Regions from separate parts of the Pararhizobium sp. LjRoot238 genome, predicted to be linked through region 2. Evidence: predicted binding sites of a transcription regulator. Region 2 holds the regulator's gene; the other holds the start of a gene.
The links. Region 2 encodes LexA, which represses DNA repair genes until DNA is damaged. Its sites were predicted from a motif close to TGTTCNNNNTGTGTTCNG; they were not measured.
Positions count from the first base shown of each region.

Region 1: the regulator LexA is predicted to act here: its motif matches at 2,481-2,498, upstream of recA (recombinase RecA).

Region 1 is NZ_CAXUPP020000001.1:3,326,089-3,331,099, forward strand. Features, by position in the region: gene pyrF (orotidine-5'-phosphate decarboxylase) at 1-332, shown strand, start outside; gene ACSQ3F_RS16120 (pseudouridine-5'-phosphate glycosidase) at 486-1,409, opposite strand; gene ACSQ3F_RS16125 (carbohydrate kinase family protein) at 1,441-2,388, opposite strand; gene recA (recombinase RecA) at 2,625-3,716, shown strand; gene alaS (alanine--tRNA ligase) at 3,942-5,011, shown strand, end outside.
Region 2 is NZ_CAXUPP020000001.1:3,463,353-3,468,363, forward strand. Features, by position in the region: gene ACSQ3F_RS16840 (LysE family translocator) at 1-396, opposite strand, end outside; gene ACSQ3F_RS16845 (class I SAM-dependent methyltransferase) at 541-1,371, opposite strand; tRNA gene ACSQ3F_RS16850 (tRNA-Asn) at 1,603-1,677, opposite strand; gene ACSQ3F_RS16855 (hypothetical protein) at 1,871-2,146, shown strand; gene ACSQ3F_RS16860 (hypothetical protein) at 2,218-2,565, opposite strand; gene lexA (transcriptional repressor LexA) at 2,802-3,518, shown strand; tRNA gene ACSQ3F_RS16870 (tRNA-Cys) at 3,775-3,848, shown strand; gene ACSQ3F_RS16875 (hypothetical protein) at 4,164-4,382, opposite strand; gene ACSQ3F_RS16880 (hypothetical protein) at 4,720-4,878, shown strand.

The DNA.
Region 1 (5,011 bases), 140 kb from region 2:
CCATTCCCGGCTCTGCCTCTCGCCTGGGCCCGGTCGGGGCGGTGATCGGAGCAACGGCGCCGAATGAAGGCCGGCGATTGCGCCAGTTGCTGCCCTCGACGATCATTCTCGCGCCGGGCCTGGGGGCACAAGGCGGGGATCCCGCTTCAATCCATTCATTGAGAGGCAACATACCCGGCGATCTGCTCGTGCCTGTGTCTCGCGGCCTTAGCCGCGTCGAGGATCGTGGCATTTCAGCCAGTGACTATCGCCAACTCATCATAAGCAGGATCGAAGGGTTCAAAGCCGCAATTGCCTATGACTATGCCGATATCCGAACCCGTTTGGCATAAGCCGGTTCAGGAGCAGACGCGTCGCAAAACTCGCTCCGCAAAGGTCTGAATTCTGCGACCAAGTTTTGCAATACCGTCCAAACCAACGTTCCATATTTCAGCCAAGGGCCAGGCGCCACGCCAGCCCGTCGCGTTTCCCAGCGCCTGTTGGCCTTATTCCAGCGCAACCGCGATCTCGGCGGCAAGGCGAGCGTTGTTTTCGACCAGCGCGATATTGGTTTCGAGGCTGCGGCCGTCGGTCAGTCCGAAGATGCTGTCGAGCAGATAGGGCGTGACCGCCTTGCCGGAAATCTCGTCGCGTTCGGCATTGTCGAGCGCGCGGGCGATGTAGATTTCCATCTCGTCGCGCGGGATCTCGTTTTCCTCAGGCACCGGATTGGCGATCAGCATGCCGCCATCGACACCGAGCAGGTCGCGCATCTTCTGGAAATTGGCGATTGCCGCCGGGCTGTTGAGCATCAACGGGCTCTTCAGGCCAGAATCGCGCGACCAGAAGGCCGGGAAGATGTCGCTGTCATAGGTGACGACCGGAACGCCGCGGGTTTCCAGCACTTCGAGCGTCTTCGGAATGTCGAGGATGGCCTTGGCGCCGGCGCAGACGACGATCACGTTGGTGCGGGCCAGTTCGTCGAGGTCGGCGGAAATGTCGAATGTCTCCTCGGCCTTGCGGTGAACGCCGCCGATGCCGCCGGTCGCAAAGACGCGGATGCCTGCGCGGGCCGCCGCGATCATGGTCGCCGCGACCGTGGTCGCGCCGGTGCGGCGTTCGGCGATCGCAAAGGCGAGATCGGCGCGCGACAGCTTCATCGCGCCTTCGGTCTTAGCCAGCGCTTCCAGTTGCGCGTCTTCCAGGCCGATGTGCAAGATCCCGTCGATGACGGCGATCGTTGCCGGCACGGCGCCTTCCTCGCGGATGATCGCCTCGACGCTGCGGGCCATGTCCAGATTGCCGGGGAAGGGCATGCCATGGGTGATGATGGTCGATTCCAGCGCCACGAGCGGCGCGCCGCGCGCCTTGGCGGCCGCGACTTCGTTGGAATATTCCATCGGCAGAAGGGGTGAAAACGGCTTGGTCATCGCGGGTCCTCTATGGCTTTTTAAGGCGCGTTCATGACAGGATTTCAGCTGGCGGCACAAGCCGAATTGCTTCTCTCAGCATCTCACGCGACATTTTTTCCGACACGGCGAGCGGCGAGCGCACGGTGATACCGGCAGCAGCGACACCGGAACGCAGGCAGATGTCCAGCGGCTCCCCTTCCAGAAATGCCGCTAGGAAACCCGCGGCCAGCGCATCGCCAGCGCCGGTAACATCACCCAGCGTATCGAGGGCAGGCGGGGCGACGCTGATGGTCTGCCCCTGCCGAAATGCGATCGCCGGTCTGCCACCGCGGGTAATGACGCCGCCGGAAAGACCGGCGGCCTGTAGAAGGGTGGGCCATTCTGCAGCCTCAGTCGCATCCCGGCCCGTCAGGGCGCGCGCTTCCGCCTCGTTCATGAACAGAAAGCTGATGCCAGCGAGGCTGTTTGAAAGACGCACGACCTTGGCGGGTGAAATGGCGATGGCAGCGACCGGCTTTGTTTCCTGCGCGGCCCGTTGGATGAGGTTCGCGAGGGTTTCTTCCGGCAGATTGGCATCGGTGACGATAAGGTCGCTCAAAGAAACAACCTCCCGCATGGCGCGTTGCTGCAGCCGCCGCGGGGAGAACAGCCGGTAGAGATCCATGTCGGCGAGCGCGATCACCAGATTGCCGTCGTTTTCGAGAATGGCCGTGTAGCTTGGCGTCTTGCGATCGAGGAAGACGAACGGGTTGTCGATGACGCCCGCGGCGGCGGCGGCCTGGGCGACCGTCTCGCCGGCCGCATCGCCGCCGCGCGGGCTGATCATGCGAACCTTAAGCCCGAGCCGCGCCAGATTGCGCGCCGCGTTGAAGCCTCCGCCGCCGGCCTCTTCGAACCAGGTGCCCGGATTGCTCGCGCCCGGAGCCGTCGTGCCGGAGATACGCCCCCGGCGGTCAAGATGCGCGCCGCCGAAGATGGAAACTTTACTGCCTGTCATGCGTTTTCCCGTGTGCCCCTGCGATCCGATTCGTTCAGCGAGTCTCTTGGCTGCATTTTCTATTCCACTTTTTTACCGGCCTCTGAAAAATCCGGAACAAGAATAGAACATTCAGTCATTTATTACATGGATTCAATTCCATAGACGTCTCTTGCAAAATGAGAACAAAAAGTGTACATAGCTTTCATCGGCGGCTTCATTGCCTCAGCAGCTTCCATAACCTAAAGGTGGATCAAATGGCACAAAACTCTTTGCGGCTCGTAGAGGACAAATCGGTGGATAAAAGCAAGGCACTTGAAGCGGCACTCTCCCAGATCGAACGGTCGTTCGGCAAGGGATCGATCATGAAGCTCGGTGGGAAGGACAGCATTGTCGAGATCGAAACCGTTTCGACGGGATCCTTGAGCCTGGATATCGCACTCGGCATCGGCGGGTTGCCCAAGGGGCGCGTCGTCGAAATCTACGGGCCGGAAAGCTCGGGCAAGACGACGCTCGCACTGCAGACGATTGCCGAGGCTCAGAAGAAAGGCGGAATCTGCGCCTTCGTCGATGCGGAACATGCGCTTGATCCGGTCTATGCCCGCAAGCTCGGTGTCGATCTCGAAAATCTTCTGATCTCGCAGCCGGATACGGGCGAACAGGCGCTGGAAATCACCGATACGCTGGTCCGCTCCGGCGCGATCGACGTTCTCGTCATCGATTCGGTCGCAGCGCTCGTGCCGCGCGCTGAAATCGAAGGTGAAATGGGCGACAGCCTGCCGGGCTTGCAGGCCCGCCTGATGAGCCAGGCGCTGCGCAAGCTGACCGCGTCGATCTCCAAGTCGAACTGCATGGTGATCTTCATCAACCAGATCCGCATGAAGATCGGCGTCATGTTCGGCTCGCCGGAAACGACCACGGGCGGCAACGCGCTGAAGTTCTACGCCTCGGTGCGCCTCGACATCCGCCGTATCGGTTCGGTGAAGGAGCGCGAGGAGGTCGTCGGCAACCAGACCCGCGTCAAGGTCGTCAAGAACAAGATGGCGCCTCCCTTCAAGCAGGTCGAGTTTGATATCATGTATGGCGAAGGCGTTTCCAAGACCGGCGAACTCGTTGACCTTGGCGTCAAGGCCGGCATCGTCGAAAAATCGGGCGCCTGGTTCTCCTATAACAGCCAGCGTCTCGGCCAGGGCCGCGAGAACGCCAAGTCCTTCCTGCGCGACAACCCGGATACGGCGCGCGAGATCGAACTTGCGCTTCGCCAGAATGCCGGCCTGATCGCCGAAAAATTCCTCGAAAACGGCGGACCGGAAGCCGGCGATGGCGATGACGATGCCGCTTTGGCATAGGATCGTCTGATTTTGCCGGATGACGTCGCCGGCCGCTCCTTGACAGGGCGGCCGGTTTTCTTTTGCCGTCTGGACAGGGGTTGGCGCGGACGATAAAAGCCTGTGTTCCAAATGGGCGGGTGTAGGATCAGCGAATATCCGGCGATCCGCGATTTTCAAGAGTTTTCCGGTTCGCGGTCCGGCCATGTTGGTCGCGGACGTCTGATGCAGAGGTAAGGGCGCACTATGAACGGCGTGAATGAAATCCGGTCGACGTTCCTCGACTACTTCAAGAAGAACGGCCATGAGGTCGTGCCGTCGAGCCCGCTGGTTCCGCGCAACGATCCGACCCTGATGTTCACCAATGCCGGCATGGTGCAGTTCAAAAACGTCTTCACCGGTCTTGAGCAGCGTCCCTATTCGACGGCTGCGACGGCGCAGAAATGCGTGCGTGCCGGCGGCAAGCATAACGACCTCGACAATGTCGGTTATACCGCGCGCCACCACACCTTCTTCGAAATGCTCGGCAACTTCTCGTTTGGCGATTATTTCAAGGAGCGGGCGATCGAGCTTGCCTGGAACCTGATCACCAAGGATTTCGGCATTGACGCCAAGCGCCTGCTGGTCACCGTCTATCACACGGACGATGAAGCCTTTGACCTCTGGAAGAAGATCGCCGGTTTCAGCGACGACCGGATCATCCGCATCCCGACCAGCGACAATTTCTGGGCGATGGGCGATACCGGTCCCTGCGGCCCCTGTTCGGAAATCTTCTACGACCACGGCGATCATATCTGGGGCGGCCCTCCGGGCTCGAAGGATGAGGATGGCGACCGGTTCATCGAAATCTGGAACCTCGTCTTCATGCAGTACGAGCAGGTGACGAAGGAGGAGCGCGTCAATCTTCCGCGTCCGTCGATCGACACCGGCATGGGCCTCGAGCGCGTCGCTGCCCTTATGCAGGGCAAACATGATAATTATGACATCGACCTGTTCCGCACGCTGATCGAGGCCTCCGAAGAGGCGACCGGCGTCAAGGCTGAAGGCGACCGCCGCGCCAGCCACCGCGTCATCGCCGACCATCTGCGTTCCACCGCCTTCCTGATTGCCGATGGCGTTTTGCCGTCGAACGAAGGCCGCGGTTACGTGCTTCGCCGCATCATGCGCCGCGCCATGCGCCATGCGCAGCTGCTCGGCGCCAAGGAGCCCTTGATGTGGAAGTTGCTGCCGGCGCTGGTTAGCCAGATGGGCCGCGCCTATCCGGAGTTGATGCGCGCCGAAGCGCTGACTTCCGAAACGCTGAAACTCGAGGAAAC
Region 2 (5,011 bases):
CACGAAGAAGATCGCCGTCTTGGGATTGAGAACCTCGACGGTGACGCTTTCGAAAAAGGCGCGCCGGCCGGATTTCGGCTCGATGCCGGGCAGGGCGACATCGCCCTGCACCCGGGTACGGAACAGCGAAATGCCGAGCCAGACAAGATAGGCCGCCCCGGCAAATTTCACGGCCATATAGAGCATCGGCACGGCGTGGAACAGGATCGACAATCCGGCGGCGGCGGCAAAAACATGGACATAGCCGCCGAGATGAATGCCCAATGTGGCCATCAGCCCCGACCACCGGCCGCGCGCGATCGTCTGGGCCGCGGCATAAAGCATGGCAGGGCCGGGGATGTAGGCAAAGACCGCGGTCGTGGCAAGAAAGGCGATCAGCAGGTCGGTCGATGGCATTGTCGGCTCCGTTCCGGCATGCGAGGGCGGAAGTCTTCTCTACAATGGAATTGACGGATTGTCGCGCTCGTCGGTCGCAAGACTGCCGGACGCGCGTCAAGCCCAGCGGGAGCGCGCGCATATCGGGCGCAGTACAGAGCGATTTCAAAACCGATAGCGCAAGAGCCAGCCGATTCGCCCAAGGGCCGGGACTGCGGCAAAGGCGAGAATCGTCAGACGCGCCGCCCAGGATAGCCTGGCGATCTGTCTCGGATCGTAACCTTCCGGATCATAGGCCGGCAGTTCAGTCTGCAGTTTCAGCCGCGGAACCTGCTTTTCGAGGTCGCGCGGATCGCTTATCGCCCAACGCAGGCTTGCTCCGGTCGCGCGCACCGAAGGCTGCCAACTGATGAGTTCCAGTCCGAGCCGGCTATAGCCGTCAAAGACCAACTCACCGCGCGAGAGATGCGCGGTAAGCCGCCGCAGCAGCTTCGGGACCTCGTCGGCCGGCAGATAAGGAAAAAGCCCCTCGGCGACAATGATCGTCGGACGGTCGGCGGGCACATCTGCGAGCCAATTCGGGTCCGTCACGGACGACCCGATCAGGCTATAACCGTCGCGCCCGGGATAGAGTTTGCGGCGCAGCGTGACAACCTCGGGATAGTCCACGTCGAACCAGCGGATGTTCGACGCCGGATCGATGCGGAATATGCGACTGTCCAGCCCGCAGCCGAGATGCAGGACGGTCGCGTCGGGATGGCGTGTGATGAAGTCACGTGTCCAGCCGTCGAGAATATGGGCGCGCAACGCCACACTGATCATCACGTCGCGATCGATTTTCAGCCTCGAAAAGTCATAGTCGATCCGGCTGACGACCTCGGCGGCGAAACGATCCTGCAGAAGCGAATCCGGCAGGCGGCTTTCCCCGGCCTTCGCGTAAAGCGTGATGAGGAGGGTTTCCTTCTCTTCGGTCAGCGACACTTTTTCGGTTGTCATTGTGATCCCGCGCCGTCAGAGCCGGCGCACCAAGCCCGTCGTCCCAGCGCAAATATCGTCGGACGACAGGACAGCGATCCCGCTGCAATGCGCGCGAAACTGCACCGAGAGTATAGGCGACAATGCGGTTGTGAACAGGGTCGAGGCGATTAAGGGCAGGCTGGCCGGTCTCGCATCATTGAAAATATGTAACGAAAAAGGGCTGCACCATCAAGTGCAGCCCTTTGAAACTGGCTCCCCGGGCCGGATTCGAACCGGCGACCTGTCGATTAACAGTCGAATGCTCTACCGCTGAGCTACCAGGGATCATCTGCGCGCTGCAGAAGTGAGGCTGCTAATACAAATGCTTTTCCGATTTGCCAAGCGGTTTTTCAAAAAAAGTGCACAATCTTGTCTGACTGTGGAGAACTCCCCATCTGGAGAGAGCGTGCCCGCGCGAAGCGGGAGCAATTGAAATCCCTCTCCGATGGACTGCATCGAGAGTTCGACAGGTGAGTTTATGGCAGAACCGCAGAAAACGAAAAAATTCGGTATCGATGCGAGCACGCATGAACTCATTCTCGGGTCGTGGCGCCTGCGCCTGCCTCAATCGCGGGCCTTGCGCATTGCCCTTGGCGCCGTGCTGCTCTTTGGCGGCATCCTGGGTTTTCTGCCGGTTTTGGGATTCTGGATGGTGCCCCTGGGCCTGATCGTGCTGTCGCATGACCTCGCCTTCGTCCGGCGCCAGCGCCGCAGACTTTCCGTCTGGTGGGCGCGCAAGCGGCAGACGTCGTAAATCCGGTGCCAATCTGCAAAGGCGCGCCGGGGCCGGAAGGCCTTCAACCATGACGTGGCAGGATGGCTTTCCTAGCCGCCGGAACCGGTTTGCGGGGTCGGATCCTTGTCGGTCGGGGCTGGTTGCATCTGTTTGCCTGTCGCCGGCGTATTGTTGACGGTACCCTGATCGGCCGGGGCCGCATCCTTGGCCGCAGGCGTCGTTTCCTGAACCTGCGTTGCGGCATCATTGCCGGTGCTTTCGCCGAACATCTCGGCGCCCGCCAAGGCAATGAGGGCAAGCACGAGGCTGCCGATCAGAACCATTAATACCGGGCGGCCCAGCAACCCCTGCCACGCCTCGACCGCGCTGACCTTCACGGTCCGGTTCGTGTCTTCGGTCGAAACCTTGTTGCCGCGTTCATCGGCATGGCCTGCCATTTCAGCCTCCTCGCAACGGCGCCAGACCGTGCCGCTCCAATGGGTTCAACATGGGCGGAAAACGGACGGACGGTTGCAAATGTTCCTTGGCGGCGTGCTGAATGCCGGTTTTCGGCGCGGCATGCCAAAAAATTCGCGCTTTGAAAAAGTTCAACGAATTTTAGGGGCTTGCGGAACACATATGGAACATATAGTGTTCGTTCTTGATTTGTTTCTCGATTCCGGAGTGATCTTTCATGCTGACCCGCAAGCAACAGGAACTGCTTCTGTTCATTCACGAAAGAATGAAGGAATCGGGCGTGCCGCCGTCCTTCGACGAGATGAAGGATGCGCTGGACCTCGCTTCCAAGTCCGGCATTCATCGGCTGATCATGGCGCTCGAGGAGCGCGGCTTCATCCGGCGTCTGCCCAACCGGGCTCGCGCGCTTGAAGTTATCAAGCTGCCGGAGGCCTATTCCATGAGCCTCCAGCCCAAGCGCGGCTTTTCGCCGAGCGTCATCCAGGGCAGCCGCGGCGCTCCGCCGGCGCCGACCGCTGCCAAACCCGCAGCGGCCAACAATGAGAACAGTTCTGTCTCCATCCCCGTCATGGGGCGAATCGCGGCCGGTGTGCCGATCTCGGCGATCCAGAACAATACGCACGATATTTCCGTGCCGCACGAGATGGTCGGGGCCGGCGAACATTATGCGCTGGAAGTGCGCGGCGACTCGATGATCGAGGCCGGCATTCTCGATGGCGACACCGTCATCATCCGCAATACCAACAGCGCCAACCCCGGAGAGATTGTCGTCGCCCTTGTGGACGATGAGGAGGCGACTCTGAAGCGGTTTCGCCGCAAGGGCGCATCGATCGCGCTCGAGGCTGCCAACCCTGCCTATGAGACCCGGATTTTCGGCCCCGACCGGGTGAAGATTCAAGGCAAACTGGTGGGTCTGATCCGACGTTACCATTAAGCGGCAGGCCGAATACGAACGCCAGCGGATGCAGACGGCTGATTTTCTTTGGAAATTGACGGTAGCGGCGGCGTGACAATGAGCGCTGGCGGACTGGCGCATCCAGCAATGCGCGGCATTTCCTGACGAAGCGAAGCGGCAACGGATGGGAGACTGGTTTCGCCCATGAGAAAAAACTGGAATTCGGTCAAGGCGTCTTGCACTGGATCGGAAATCGGTCTAAACGCCCGTCACGATTAAGTGATGATCGTTACGAGGCCTCGTGGCGGAGTGGTGACGCAGAGGACTGCAAATCCTTGTACCCCGGTTCAATTCCGGGCGAGGCCTCCAAAATTTTCCACAATATTCGCAATTGGATAGGGTCGCCGCTTCAACTATGTTGGCAGCCTTGTTGCATCACGCCGCCATGAACGGATATTGGCGTGATGTTCTCGCCGGCCAGCGGCCGACGACGCGCCTCTCGCCGCGTTGAACGAACAATTCCGACGTTTCGCGAAAACCGGCAAAGGTGCGTTCCATATGCGCCACGGGGCGACGCGGCCGCCGGAGACGATGCAATCCTGTGGAGATAAGCCACGCCGTTCGCAAAACCGAATCAATGGCGACGAAGCGAGGGAGAGCCTCGCTGCGGAATGCGGCCGGTCGTCAATGATAGTAGAAGCATTCGCAATCGGCCTTGCTGTCGTCCGGCGCATTCCAGACGCGGACTGCCAATTTCTTGGCCGCACCGGTCTCATCCAGCCTCAGGCCCAACAGTGACACGGCCGCGAGTTTTGCATTGACCGCATCGATCTCGATCGTCGAGCCGACTTGATGAACGCCCTGTTTTGGCGTCCAGGTGAAAAACTGCACGCTGTAATGCATGGCGTTCTCCTTCACCGCGGATGGGTCAAATCCCAGTCCAAAGACTGCACTGGCGATCCGATAGGCAAACAGAGCCGGGTCGCAACAACCGGTGTGGTCTGCCTCCATGCGGAACCTAGCACAATTTGGCGATCGAGTGAATCGTTATCGCGTGATTCCCGTCAGAAAGTGCCGCTCCGGCTTTCAAAATTCGCGCTGGCCCGACCACCAGCGCGCGGGGTTGGTTCCCGCGGTGACAGCGCCCTATTGTTCAATCTGAAATGCTGTGTTCACTGAACGTCGTCTTCTAAAATTGAACGCCCGGTGCGATATTGTCTTCAGAAAATCTGGATTTGAGATGACTGTGATGAAAAAGAGAGAACCACTGTTTCGTATCGGGGATTTCGCCATTTGGTCGGCCATTTTGGCGAGCGTGGTGGGATACCAGCTTTGGGCGCAGACCAATACACCGGCCCTGACGACGGTCATCGCAATCACCGATAAAGTCACCGGCTGAGCGCTCCTAGTAAGCCGCGGCAATCTAGACTTCCACGTAATGCCTCCCAAGGCTCAACTACTTGGAAAACGCATTCATCCAAACGCCAATACCTGTCACGACGATTGTAATGCCAACAGCTTCTGACAATTCC